DNA from 2 places in the Synechococcus sp. R5-13 genome. Region 2 is predicted to be linked to the other one. Evidence: predicted binding sites of a transcription regulator. Region 2 holds the regulator's gene; the other holds the start of a gene.
The links. Region 2 encodes HrcA, which represses chaperone genes, less so after heat shock. Its sites were predicted from a motif close to TTAGCACTCNNNNNNNNNGAGTGCTAA; they were not measured.
Positions count from the first base shown of each region.

Region 1: the regulator HrcA is predicted to act here: its motif matches at 4,355-4,381, upstream of groES (co-chaperone GroES).

Region 1 covers NZ_JANSIL010000020.1:666-6,818, forward strand. The annotation lists gene NW840_RS01555 (GuaB3 family IMP dehydrogenase-related protein) at 1-989, opposite strand, end outside; gene NW840_RS01560 (DUF429 domain-containing protein) at 1,105-1,899, opposite strand; gene groL (chaperonin GroEL) at 2,238-3,872, opposite strand; gene groES (co-chaperone GroES) at 3,963-4,274, opposite strand; gene NW840_RS01575 (PhzF family phenazine biosynthesis protein) at 4,519-5,331, shown strand; gene NW840_RS01580 (apocytochrome f) at 5,493-6,153, opposite strand, start outside.
Region 2 covers NZ_JANSIL010000151.1:22,170-28,322, forward strand. The annotation lists gene NW840_RS11575 (endonuclease MutS2) at 1-639, shown strand, start outside; gene NW840_RS11580 (hypothetical protein) at 735-989, opposite strand; gene NW840_RS11585 (urease subunit beta) at 1,111-1,485, opposite strand; gene NW840_RS11590 (urease subunit gamma) at 1,583-1,885, opposite strand; gene hrcA (heat-inducible transcriptional repressor HrcA) at 2,317-3,468, shown strand; gene tilS (tRNA lysidine(34) synthetase TilS) at 3,522-4,505, shown strand; gene NW840_RS11605 (T9SS type A sorting domain-containing protein) at 4,722-5,618, shown strand; gene NW840_RS11610 (arsenate reductase ArsC) at 5,671-6,087, opposite strand; gene arsB (ACR3 family arsenite efflux transporter) at 6,088-6,153, opposite strand, start outside.

The sequences.
Region 1 (6,153 bases), on a different contig from region 2:
GGGCCGCGCAAGATTTCTTCCAAGGTGCCGGTGGATCCCACGCGGATGCGGGTGCCGCGGGGCAAGATGGGGCTGGGGGTGGCCATGCCCCAGTGAAAGCCGCGACCGGGGGCTTCATGGGCGCGGGCCAGGGGGGATCCGATCATCACTGCGTCCGCTCCACAGGCGATGGCCTTGCAAATATCGCCGCCGGTCACCAATCCGCCATCGGCAATGATGGGAACGTAGGCGCCGGTTTCCGCCAAAAACTGCTCTCGTGCAGCGGCACAGTCGGCAATCGCTGTAGCCTGTGGTACCCCCACCCCCAACACGCCGCGGGAGGTACAGGCAGCCCCCGGGCCGATCCCCACCAAGACACCGGCAGCTCCGGCCTGCATCAGCTCCAAGGCAACATCGTAGGTAACACAGTTGCCCACCACAACAGGAATGGGCATTGACCGGCAAAATTGGGCCAGATCCAGCAGTTCCATGCCTTCGGGAACCTTGTGGTGCACCGAAACCACCGTGGCCTGGACGAAAAACAGATCCCCCCCGGCTTCCACCACCAGGGGGCCGTATTGGGCGGCGTGGGCGGGCACGCAGCTGGCTGCTGCAATGGCGCCACCGGCCTTGATTTGGCGGATGCGTTCTTGGATTAGCTCTGGCTTCACCGGCTCGCTGTAGAGGCGCTGCATTAGGGGCACAAACTCGTCTTTGCCCACCGACGCAATCTGATCCAACACCTCATCGGGATCGGCGTAGCGGGTTTGGATGCCATCCAGGTTCAACACCCCGAAAGCTCCCAGCTCCGAGAGCAAAATGGCCATTCGCACATCCACCACGCCATCCATGGCGCTGGCGATGATGGGGATTTGCCGTTGGATCCCTCCCAGGGTGAAGTGGGTATCCACCAGGCTGGGATCCAGCGTTCGTCTGCCTGGGGCCAGCGCGATTTCATCCAGCCCGTAAGCGCGTCTTGCCTGCCGATTGCGGCCCAGTTGCACGTCCATTTTTCCCCTGTTCTGCGGATCCCTTGTTTTTATCATGCCGCCAAGGAGGGATCCAAGGCTAGCGAGAGTTTTGTTCTTCTGGTTGGGATTTCCACCTGCGATCCCGGAGCGGGTCTCAATCAGCCTCAGAGGTTCGAGGGGGCAAGGGCGTGAAAATGTGCCCTTCTTGCAGGTTGCCGAAACTGCGGCAGCGCTCGGATCCCCAGCGGAACCCGTAGAGGGCGATGTAGGCACACATCAACGCATCCACCTGATCTTCGTAGTTTTTGAGTCGACGGCCCTTGAGGGATCCCACCTTCACTTGGAGCAGCTCTTCGTGATCCTGGAGAGCCGGGTCAGCGGCAGCTAGAGAGCGCAGATGATGCTGGTAAAGCTGCCAGGCTTGTTGCCGTTCCGGCCAGGTGCGTCGGGGGCGAGCCTTGTATTTCAGGGTGCGGCTGAGGCCGAAGAGACTGACCAAGGCGCTGTGGGGGAAGACCTCGGTCACTTGGCGGGTAAGCTTCCCTCGCTCGATGTTGGCCTGCTCCCAAAAGCCATAGCGGGATAGGGCTTGCACCAGGGCTTCTCCTCTCACTTGGCCGTTTTTTTCTAGAAGCCGGCGGTTGGCTGGGTGGGCCCCGGCTGCATAGGCGCGAAACACCCGGTTCAGTTCGGCCTCGGCCCGTCGCTGTCCGCTGAGGTTGGGGACGCGCAGGGGGGCATCCACCGCCACCAAGCAGGGATCTTCGCCCGCCTGAGCTTGAATATAGTCCAGGATCTCCTCATCCGTTTGGAGAATGCGGCTATCGACCAGATGGCCTGTCAAGTTCTGCCTGCCGGGATCCCCGAGCTGGACTCGCAGCGTGGCCAGACCGGAAGGGTTGCGGGGCGACCAAGCCAGATCCAGGCCAATGCAAATCAACTGAGCCACACCGCCTTCCCCTTTTCCTCAAGTTCGACAGATCAAAGCCATTTCCAAGAGCCAGTTTGAGGCAGTTCCCGATTGCATGGCTCCGGCGCCCTCACCCCCAGCCCCTCTCCCTCTGAGAAAAGGGGTTAGGGATCAGCATCACAAACAGTTTCGCTGCTGTCTCACGGTCGTTGGGAATGATCCCGCCGGATTGCCTGCGTCTTGATGAAAATCCACAAGAAAAGGGATCCCACCAGGGGATCCCGAAAGATTCATCCAAGATGCCTGGCCAGGAAGCGAAGTGCCCATGGGCTCTTCGGTGAGCCTCAGGGATCCACCTCGCTGTGGCGGTCAACGGATTAGTAGTCGTAGTCACTCATGCCGCTGCCGCTGCTTGCCGGCGTGTTGGTTTTGGGCTCGGGCTTGTCCACCACGATCGCTTCAGTGGTCAGCACCATCCCCGCAATGGAAGCGGCGTTTTGCAGGGCAGAACGGGTAACCTTGGCCGGGTCTACAATGCCCGCCTCGAACATATCCACGAAGGCGTCGTTCTGAGCATCGTAGCCGGTGTTGAAGGGCTTATCTTTCACCCGCTCCAGCACAATGGAGCCGTTTTGGCCGGCGTTCTCAGCAATGCGGCGCAGCGGAGCGCCCAGAGCGCGGGCGACCAGGTTGGCCCCCACCAGTTCATCGCCAGACAGGTTGGCTTGCGCCCACTCGGTTACCACCGGGATCAGGTGTGCCAAGGTGGTGCCGCCGCCGGGAACGATCCCTTCTTCTACCGCCGCTTTGGTGGCGTTGATGGCATCTTCCAGGCGCAACTTGCGGTCTTTCATCTCGGTTTCAGTGGCCGCGCCCACTTTGATCACCGCTACACCGCCGGAGAGCTTGGCCAAGCGCTCTTGCAGTTTTTCTTTGTCGTAGGTGGAGTCGGTTTCCTCAATTTGGCGACGAATTTGCTCGCAACGGGCTTTCACAGCCGCTTCGTTGCCTTCCGCCACGATGGTGGTATTGTCTTTGGTTACCGTGACGCGACGGGCAGTGCCGAAGGAATCGAGGCGAGCGTTCTCCAGCTTCAGGCCGCGCTCTTCGCTGATTACCTCACCACCGGTCAGGATGGCAATGTCTTCCAGCATGGCCTTGCGGCGATCCCCGAAGCCAGGGGCTTTTACCGCTACCACGCTCAGCACACCCCGCAGCTTGTTCACCACCAGGGTAGCCAGCGCTTCTTTCTCGATGTCTTCGGCGATGATCAGCAGAGGACGACCGGCGCGGGCCACCTGCTCCAGAACCGGTACCAGGTCTTGCACCAGGGTGATCTTCTTATCGGTGATGAGGATGTAGGGGTTTTCCAGAACCGCTTCCATCCGCTCGGTGTCGGTGACGAAGTAAGGGGAGATGTAGCCCTTGTCGAAGCGCATCCCTTCCGTCACTTCCAGCTCGGTGGTCATGGACTTGCCTTCTTCCAGGGAGATCACCCCTTCGCGGCCCACCTTGTCCATGGCCTCGGCAATCATACGGCCCACTTCTTCATCGTTACCGGCGGAAATGGCCGCCACCTGGGCAATGGCTTTGGAATCTTCCACCGGGCGGGCATGCTCGGCGATCTTGTCGACCAAGAACTTCACCGCCTTGTCGATCCCTCGCTTCAGGGCAATTGGGTTGGCGCCGGCAGCCACGTTTTTCAGACCTTCCTTCACCATGGCGTGGGCCAAGACCGTGGCCGTGGTGGTGCCATCTCCAGCCGTGTCGTTGGTTTTGGAAGCCGCCTGACGGATCAAGGAGACGCCGGTGTTCTCAATGTGGTCTTCCAGCTCAATTTCTTTGGCAATGGTTACCCCATCGTTGATGATTTGGGGAGCGCCAAACTTCTTCTCCAGCACGACGTTGCGCCCTTTGGGACCCAGGGTAACGGCTACGGCTTCTGCCAAGATATCCATGCCGTGCTCTAGAGCGCGGCGGGCTTCTTCACTGAAGATGATTGATTTGGCCATAGTCAACCTCTCCGATGCAAATGCAGGTAAGGGTGAAACAGAGTCTCAAGGATTCAATCGTTCGTTGAACTGCTGCTGAATCACTGACCATTACTGAACAATGGCGAGAATGTCCCGCTCGGCCAACAGCACATATTCATCGCTGCCCAGCTTGACTTCGGTTCCGGCATACTTGGAGTAGAGCACTTTGTCGCCGGCTTTCAGTTCCATCGGGATCAGCTTGCCCTCGTCGTTGCGCTTGCCAGGGCCAACAGCAACCACTTCCCCCACCTGGGGCTTTTCCTTGGCAGTGTCCGGCAAGAAGATCCCACCTGCGGTTTTCTCATCTTGCTGAGCGATTTTGACCAGCACGCGGTCGCCCAGCGGCTTCAGGGTAGAGACGTTAAGAGCTACTGCAGCCATGACGAATGTCCTCCGTGATCCTAAAGCACGAAGCTGAAGTTTTCATTTCCATTAGTTCCACTTCCCCGAAGGGAAGCGACTTAGCACTCTCGACTTACGAGTGCTAGTTTATCAGCCAACTTTCTGGCCTGACAATAGCCTTTGTCAGCGGGATCCCGCTTTTGGCAGGTGCGGTCGGGGTGCGGATCCCCCTACTTTGGGGTCTGCTGTGGGATCATGACCTGAGTTGGGCTTGGTTGAGAAGGTGTGGATCCCGTTTTTTCAGGTGGATGCATTTACGGCGGTGCCTTTCGGCGGCAATCCGGCAGCGGTGTGTCTGCTGCCACAGGAGTTGCCAGAGGCGCTGATGCAAGCCATTGCGGCGGAGAACAATGTATCGGAGACGGCTTTTTTACTTCCCCAGGGATCCCAGGGCGAGGTTCCCCACTATGGGCTGCGCTGGTTTACGCCGACGACGGAGGTGGATCTCTGTGGCCACGCCACCTTGGCTGGTGCCCATGTGCTGTTCACCGAGGTGCATCCTGAGGCGGAGAGGGTAGCCTTTTCCACCCGCAGTGGCCTGTTGCAGGTGCGGCGGCAAGGGGATCGCCTGGCCATGGATTTTCCTGCTCGCAGTCCGGAACCTTGGCCAGAAGCCAAAGAGCAAGTAGCAGCAGCTTTAGGGATCCCACCCGTGGAGCTATACCGGGGGGACATGGGGGTAGCGGTGCTGGCTTCGGCGGGACAGGTGCAGCAGGTGCAACCGGATCTGGCCCAGGTTCAAGCGCTCCCCGTTCCGGGGTTGATCGTCACAGCCTCTGGGGCGGATCTAGAGGATGGGCCGGATTTCGTCTGCCGCGTTTTCGCTCCTCGGCTGGGGATCCCGGAAGATCCGGTGACGGGATCCGCCCAGTGTCTTTTGATGCCCTATTGGGCCAAACGCCTGGGCCGACTTGATTTGAAGGCTCACCAGCTCTCGGCCCGCGGGGGCGAGCTGTGGTGCCGAGATCGAGGCTCACGGGTGGAGATTGCTGGGCAAGCGGTGCTGGTGATCAGAGGAGAGCTGAGGCTGCCTTAGAACCGTTGTCGACTAGGGTGCTAGCGGCAGGGAACAAGGCCTCCGGCCCGCTAGGGCGAGCAGTTGAAATAGATGGTAATAAAAACCACGACTGCTATCAGCCCTACAGAACAAAAAACACCTCGGATACCTCCGAGGTGCAGGCTAGGAAAGAGCTTGAGCTAGCCGAGGATTTCGGCGGCTTGAATGAGCTCCACCTGCTTTTTCTTCAGCACCAACAGCACCTGGGTAATGGTAATGGCTGCCAGGAAGGCCACCAGCCATTTCACCCGATCCGGGCTTTGCAGCACCAGATCCCGCTCCACCTGGCCAAAGCCGCCCACATTGGGATTGTTGGTGACGGGATCCCCTTCTTTGACGCTGTCGCCAACGGCAACCACCAGTTCCGGCCCAGGCGGCACCACCAGGTTTTGGATCCCGCTTTCGGTCTCGAAGCTGAGAACTCTCGTGCCCGGCAGCTCGTATTCCGGGGGCACCAGGCTGGCCAATTCAGCCGGCAGATCGCTGATATCGGAGTCGAGGGTGGCAATGTTGACCAGACGCCCCGTGGCTGGGGCGCGGAAGACGTTGTTGTTGCTGAGGCTGCCGTCGGGGTTAAGCTGACCGCGACCTCGGTTGGCCCCGATGTAAACGCGATACTTCATGAAGGCCACCGAGGGATCCTCTTTCGGGTCAGGGGCCACCACTGGAAAGACGATTTCTTGATGCTGCTCGCCCGGCAAAGGCCCGACCAGGAGGATGTTGGGCTTCGCGTCGCTGTAGGGGGTGATGTAGGTCTCGGCAGTTTCTTGCCGTTGTTCCTCGGTCATCTCGGCTTCGGTG
Region 2 (6,153 bases):
GAAGCTCAACTGGAGCACAAGCAAAACCAAGAACTGCAAGCCCTGTTGGCTGCTGCCCGTCAGGAAGTGGCTGCCGCCATCCGCAGATTGCAGCAGGGAGAGGATCCCCAACGCATTACTGCCGAGCTGGCGCAAATCCAGCAGCGCTACTCTCCCCCACCGCCGCCTGTGGATATGGAGTTTGTGCCAGAGGTGGGAGATCGGGTGCGGCTGAGAGGCTTGGGGCAGACGGGGGAAGTGATCGCCATCGAAGGGGATGTGTATGTGGTGCGCAGCGGCATCCTCAAATTCACAGTGCCACGGGGGCAGTTGGATCCCATCGATGAACACCAGGCTAAGCAACGCCAACGCCCCAAAGCCCCACCTCCCTCCCCTGCAGCCACCGCTCCCCTGAACCTGCGCACCAGCCAGAACACCCTCGATCTGAGGGGGAAAACCGTTGCTGATGCTGAGGCCATTCTGGAACAGCACTTTGCCCAAGCTCCCCCCGGCCCGGTTTGGATCATCCACGGCCACGGCACAGGGCGCTTGCGGGCCGGCGTACAAGCTTACTTGCAAAATCACCCCCGCGTTCAGCGTTTTTCAGCCGCTGATCCCCAAGACGGCGGTACTGGAGTGACCGTGGCTCATTTACAGTGAGGCTTGTACAGTGAGGCTTGCCAGTGCCAGAAGGGAGTAGGGGTGGTCGCGTTGGCATTCTCGAGTCGGAGACCGGACAAGTGCCGGGCAATGTCTCAAGCCTGACTCTGGAGCACTGCCGCTGCTGAGCTGACGGGCTGGGATCCCTTCTGTTGTCGCTGGCTTTGCCAGAGCCAGTAGCCCCGCACCAGTTGGCTATCCCCAATGAGCTTCAACATCACCGCCACCGTTGCACCTGTCCAACTGAGAGGCCCAAAGGCGGCGCCTGCTGCTGCCAACAGCGCCAACCCAGAAAGATTTAGCCCCAAGCCTTGCACCCACATCCACAAGACAGTCTCGCGCTCTGACATCTGTCAGCTCCTAGAGGAGAAATAGGATAGCCCTAGTGTCCTGAATCTGAGCAGAGACGGGGATGGGGTTGAGCCTTGACACCGCTGCCCAAAGCTGCACACTTGGGGGGGGCGGTACTCCCTAGGGATTGGCTGCTTGACCCATCCACTCCTGCAATCGGGCCAGAGCCAGCCGCTTCTGGGCAGCGGAGCGTATCGTGCCCTCCGTGAGCCGATTGAAGCCATGCACCAACCCCTTGCCCCCCAAAGCCACCAGCGTTACCCGATGGGTTTGCCCTGGCTCAAAACGCACTGCGTTGCCGGAAGGGATGTTGAGGCGCATGCCAAAGCTGGCGGCGCGATCGAAAACCAGGGCTCGGTTCACCTCAAAAAAGTGAAAATGGGATCCCACCTGAATGGGCCGATCCCCTCGGTTGGTAACCTCCAGGGTCACGGTGGCCCGTCCGACGTTGGCTTGGATGGGATCCTCTGCCAGCAACAGTTCCCCTGGGATCAGGGCCGGCTCTGCGTTGGCAGCAGGGTTGGTTCTGGATTGGCGAGCCATGGGGACGACCTCCTGAAGTCTCTGGGTCTTTGGAGCATCTGGGGGATCCCTAGCGAATGGGGTGGTGTAGGGTAACCAGCTTGGTTCCGTCGGGGAAAGTAGCCTCCACTTGAATTTCCGGGATCATCTCTGGGATCCCGGGCATCACGTCCTCGCGGGTCAGCCACGTCAGCCCCTCGCTCATCAATTGGGCGACTGTTTTCCCCTCCCGCGCCCCTTCCAAGACTGCTGCGCTCAAGTAGGCCACTGCCTCAGGGTAATTGAGTTTGAGGCCCCGCTGCCGCCGATCCCGAGCCAACTGGGCAGCCAGGTAGATCAACAACTTGTCTTTCTCCTGGGGGGATAAGTACATGGGACAACCTCAAAGATACAAAAGGATACAGGGGGGACAGCAGCAGGCCCAGTTGGCCTAGAGTTGACCGAACTCATGCGCAGAAATCCCCAGTCTTGGCGCAGCGGACTGTTGCTACGCAACAAGGTGGCTAGCCGTAGTTCATCTTCTACCACCTCTGGGCAAAAAAGGGGAGCCCAGGCTACAAGAGATTTCACTCTCTCCTGCACAAGCAGCAGTCTCAACCTCTTCCGACATCGGGTTTTGCAACTTCCTTCCTAGGCAACCCGCTATATAAAGAGTAACAATAGATGCATATAGATTAGAAGATGTAAAAGTCTGTCTGGATTCCTATCTCAGCTCTGAGTTGGTTTATCCTGGAGCAATTTACCGGCTCTGTTTAGCACTTCCCTTTAGATAGATAGGTGTTGACTGGGTTCTTTTGATCGGCTATGAAACTCGAACTGACTCCCCGCCAGCGGAAGATTCTCTGGGCGACGGTGCGCAGCTACATTGCGACGGCTGAACCTGTCGGTTCCAAAACCTTGGCCCAGTCCTATAACTTTGGGGTGAGCACGGCCACCATTCGTAACGACCTGGCCACCCTTGAGCAGGTGGGGTTACTGTTTCAGCCCCACACCTCTGCGGGTCGGGTTCCCTCCGACTTTGGCTATCGGGTTTATGTCAACGATTTGTTGACCTCCGCCAACAGCGGTGGGATCCCTCACGATGCTCCTCAGCCGGATCCCCATCCCGCTCTGCAACAGTTGATGGATCAGCTTGGCCGTGAGCTGGGAGACGACCTAGACAGCCTCCTGCAAAGGGTAGCTCAGCTTTTGGCCCATCTGAGCGGTTGCATTGCTCTCATCACTCCTCCTCAGGGGCCGGTGGTAGCCATTCATCATGTGCAGTTGGTGTCGGTAGCGCCAGGGCGGGTGATGGTGTTGGTGGTAACCGACTCCTATCAAACCCATTCAGCTCTGGTCAGCCCCCCCGACTGGCCCAGCGACTCCCGAGAGGATTTGGAAGATGAATTGCAATTGCTCAGCAACTTTCTCACCCTGAAGCTGCGGGGCAAAACCTTTGCCGAGTTGCAGGATCTGAGCTGGCTGAAACTGGATGAAGAATTTCGTACCTACGGCCATTGGCTCCAGCAACTGCTGCGCTCGGTGGTGCAACGCTGTCTACAGCCCTCTCTGGGGCAGGTGTTCAGTGCCGGTATGGCCGAGTTGATGCGTCAGCCGGAGTTTTCCCAGGCCCGGCAGGTGCAGGCAGTGATGCAGTTGATCGAGGAGGGAGCCAAGCAACTTCAGGGGATGATTGGGCTCCATTTTGCCGATGGGGGTTTGCCCTCTCTGCCGAGCTCAACGGAGATGGATCAGGAGTCGGGACAGTCTGCCCGCAAGACCCCGGTGATCATCTACATTGGCAGCGAGAATCCACTGGAGTCTCTGCACCACTGTACGGTTATCGCCTCCACTTACCACCGTCGCTCAGCTCCTCTGGGTACGGTCACCTTGCTGGGGCCGACCCGAATGGCCTACGAGCGCAGCATTGCTGCTGTGCAGGCGGTGGCCTCTCATCTGACCCGGGCTCTTGCCTAAGGGATCCCATGAAGGCAGGCAGGGTCTGGGTTGCACCTGAGCAATAACAAGCTGTGGCCAGGCTCTCTCCTCTCCACCTGCGGGTACAGTGCGCCATTCGGCAGCGGCAACTTCTTCACCCTGGCCAGCGGCTGCTGGTGGCTTTTTCGGGCGGGCAAGATTCTTTTTGCCTGCTCCAAATCCTGCGGGATCTACAGCCTCGCTGGGGCTGGCAGCTCTTCGTTTTGCATTGCGATCACCGCTGGTCGGCAGATGAAACGGAGTGTGCCCGCTTTTTGCAGGGGTGGCTGCAGCAGCAGGGACTACCTCATGCTGTTGAGACTGCGGATCCCATCCGCCGAGACGAAGCAGGGGCCAGGGCTTGGCGCTACCAACAACTGGACAAATGGGCCCGCATCTGGGATTGCAGCGCCGTGGTGATGGGGCATACGGCCACGGATCGAGCAGAGACGTTTTTGTGGAACTTGTTGCGGGGAACAGGAGCCGCCGGGCTGAGCAGCCTGGATTGGCAGCGGCACCTAGACGACCGGGATCCCACCTCTGCCCAGGTGGTGCGACCCCTGCTGGGTCTATACCGTTGGGAAACCGAACAATTTTGCCAGCAGCACCAATTGCCGGTCTGGCCGGATCGCAGCAACCAAGATCTGGCCCATGGCCGCAACCGCCTCCGCCTAGAGGTGATGCCTTACTTGAAACAGCACTTCAACCCGCAACTGGAAGCGGCCCTGAATCGGGCTGCCACACTGCTGCAAGCAGAACATGAGCTGGTGGTAGCTCAAGCAGCTCAGCTATGGCCACAGGTATATGAGCCCGCTTTGCCAGGGCTGCGACGGGATCCCTTGCGGGCTGCCCCCTTGGCTCTGCAGCGGCAGGTAATGTTCCAGTTTTTGTCCCTGGTGTTGCCCCACCACCCCACCTTTGAACAGGTAGAAGCCGGGATCCAGCTCTTAAAAGCAGACCGAGGCAGCCGTAGCCCCGATTATCCAGGTGGGCACTGGCTGGAAGTGAAAGGGGATCACTTGGTTTGTTTCCATTAATTTTTCCATTAATTCCACTTCCCCGAAGGGAAGCGACTGGCCTGGCACGACGCCACCGGTACTAAACGGCAAAGGTTTCCATTAATTCCACTTCCCCGAAGGGAAGCGACTGATTCATTAATAGTAAGTATCACCACTGATTGTGGCAATACTTGGATACGATTAGCATCTTATGGTAATAATACAGGCCCGAGTCCATTGGCTACAGCACCTGATATGACCACTGCATTTGTACCTACCCCATCACAATGGGCAACCAAGACAATAGATTTAAGCCCGTATGCTTCTCAAACCGCCGCCGGAATCAGATTCCAATTGCGAAGTGGATGGGGAAATGTTACTTATCTGGATGATATAAACATTAGTGCTGCAACCAATACACCACCAAGCGCTTCTTTTAATGTTTCATCAACTAACATCTGTGCAGGGCAAAGTATTACATTTACCAATACATCTACCAATGCTACTTCCTATAGCTGGTCCTTCCCCGGCGGAACTCCTTCAACAAGTACGGCTGCCAGTCCTACTGTAACATTTAATTCAGCGGGGACATATACTGTAACATTAACAGCTAGCAATTTAAACGGAACAAACACGGCAACAGCCAGTATTGTGGTGAATCCTTTGCCCACACCTACTATAAGTGGTGGCGGTACTATTTGTCAGGGAAGCTCTGTAAATCTTACTGCTTCTGGTGGTAATAGTTTTACTTGGAATACAGGTGCTAATACTGCTTCCATCAATGTAAGCCCTGCATCCACTACTACCTATACCGTTACAGCCACAGCTACTAACGGATGTACAGCAACTGCGACTGCATCGGTTACAGTACTTAACTGTTCTTCGGTGGATGAAGTGATGAATACCTCCAACTTTTTGGTGTATCCCAATCCGGCTACTGATATGATTACCATTGCTCTGCAATTGGCTTCTGCCGAACCGTTGAAAGGAGAACTGATAACAACACTGGGTCAGGTGTTGCAGCAATTTACCATTGCTCCATCTCAGCAGCAAATAACTTTGATCACAGACGGATTGTCTTCTGGAATTTATCTTCTTAGAATATCTGACGGAAAACAAGCGATAACACAACGCATCATGGTTGTAAAATAAATCAGAAAGCCCCGGTTACGGGGCTTTTTTTGTTTGTGTTTTCTTACTAGGATTAAGCAATGATAGTCTTTGAAAATTCTTCGCAGAATGTGCGTATCTCATTTCGAACCATACGAAATGCATGCATAATTTCTTCTTCACTTCCGGTTGCTTTGTCAGGATCAGAAAAACTATGATGTATGCGAATGGAATTACCTGGTATGTACGGACAGTTTTCTCTGGCATGATCACATACCGTGATGATGTAATCAAAGGGTATGTTTAAGTATTCATTTACATGGTTGCTGGTATGATGACTGATATCAATTCCATCTTCCTTCATGATTTGTATGGCTCTCGGATTTACGCCATGTATCTCAATACCGGCACTGTAAATATGAGCTTTACCTTGTAACAGATTTTCTAAATAACCATGTACCATTTGACTACGGGAGCTATTACCTGTGCATAAAACCAAGATTTTTTTCATTTAATACCTCCAACTGTTAGCGATGGCTACCAACGATAACATGATGGGTACTTCTATGAGTACACC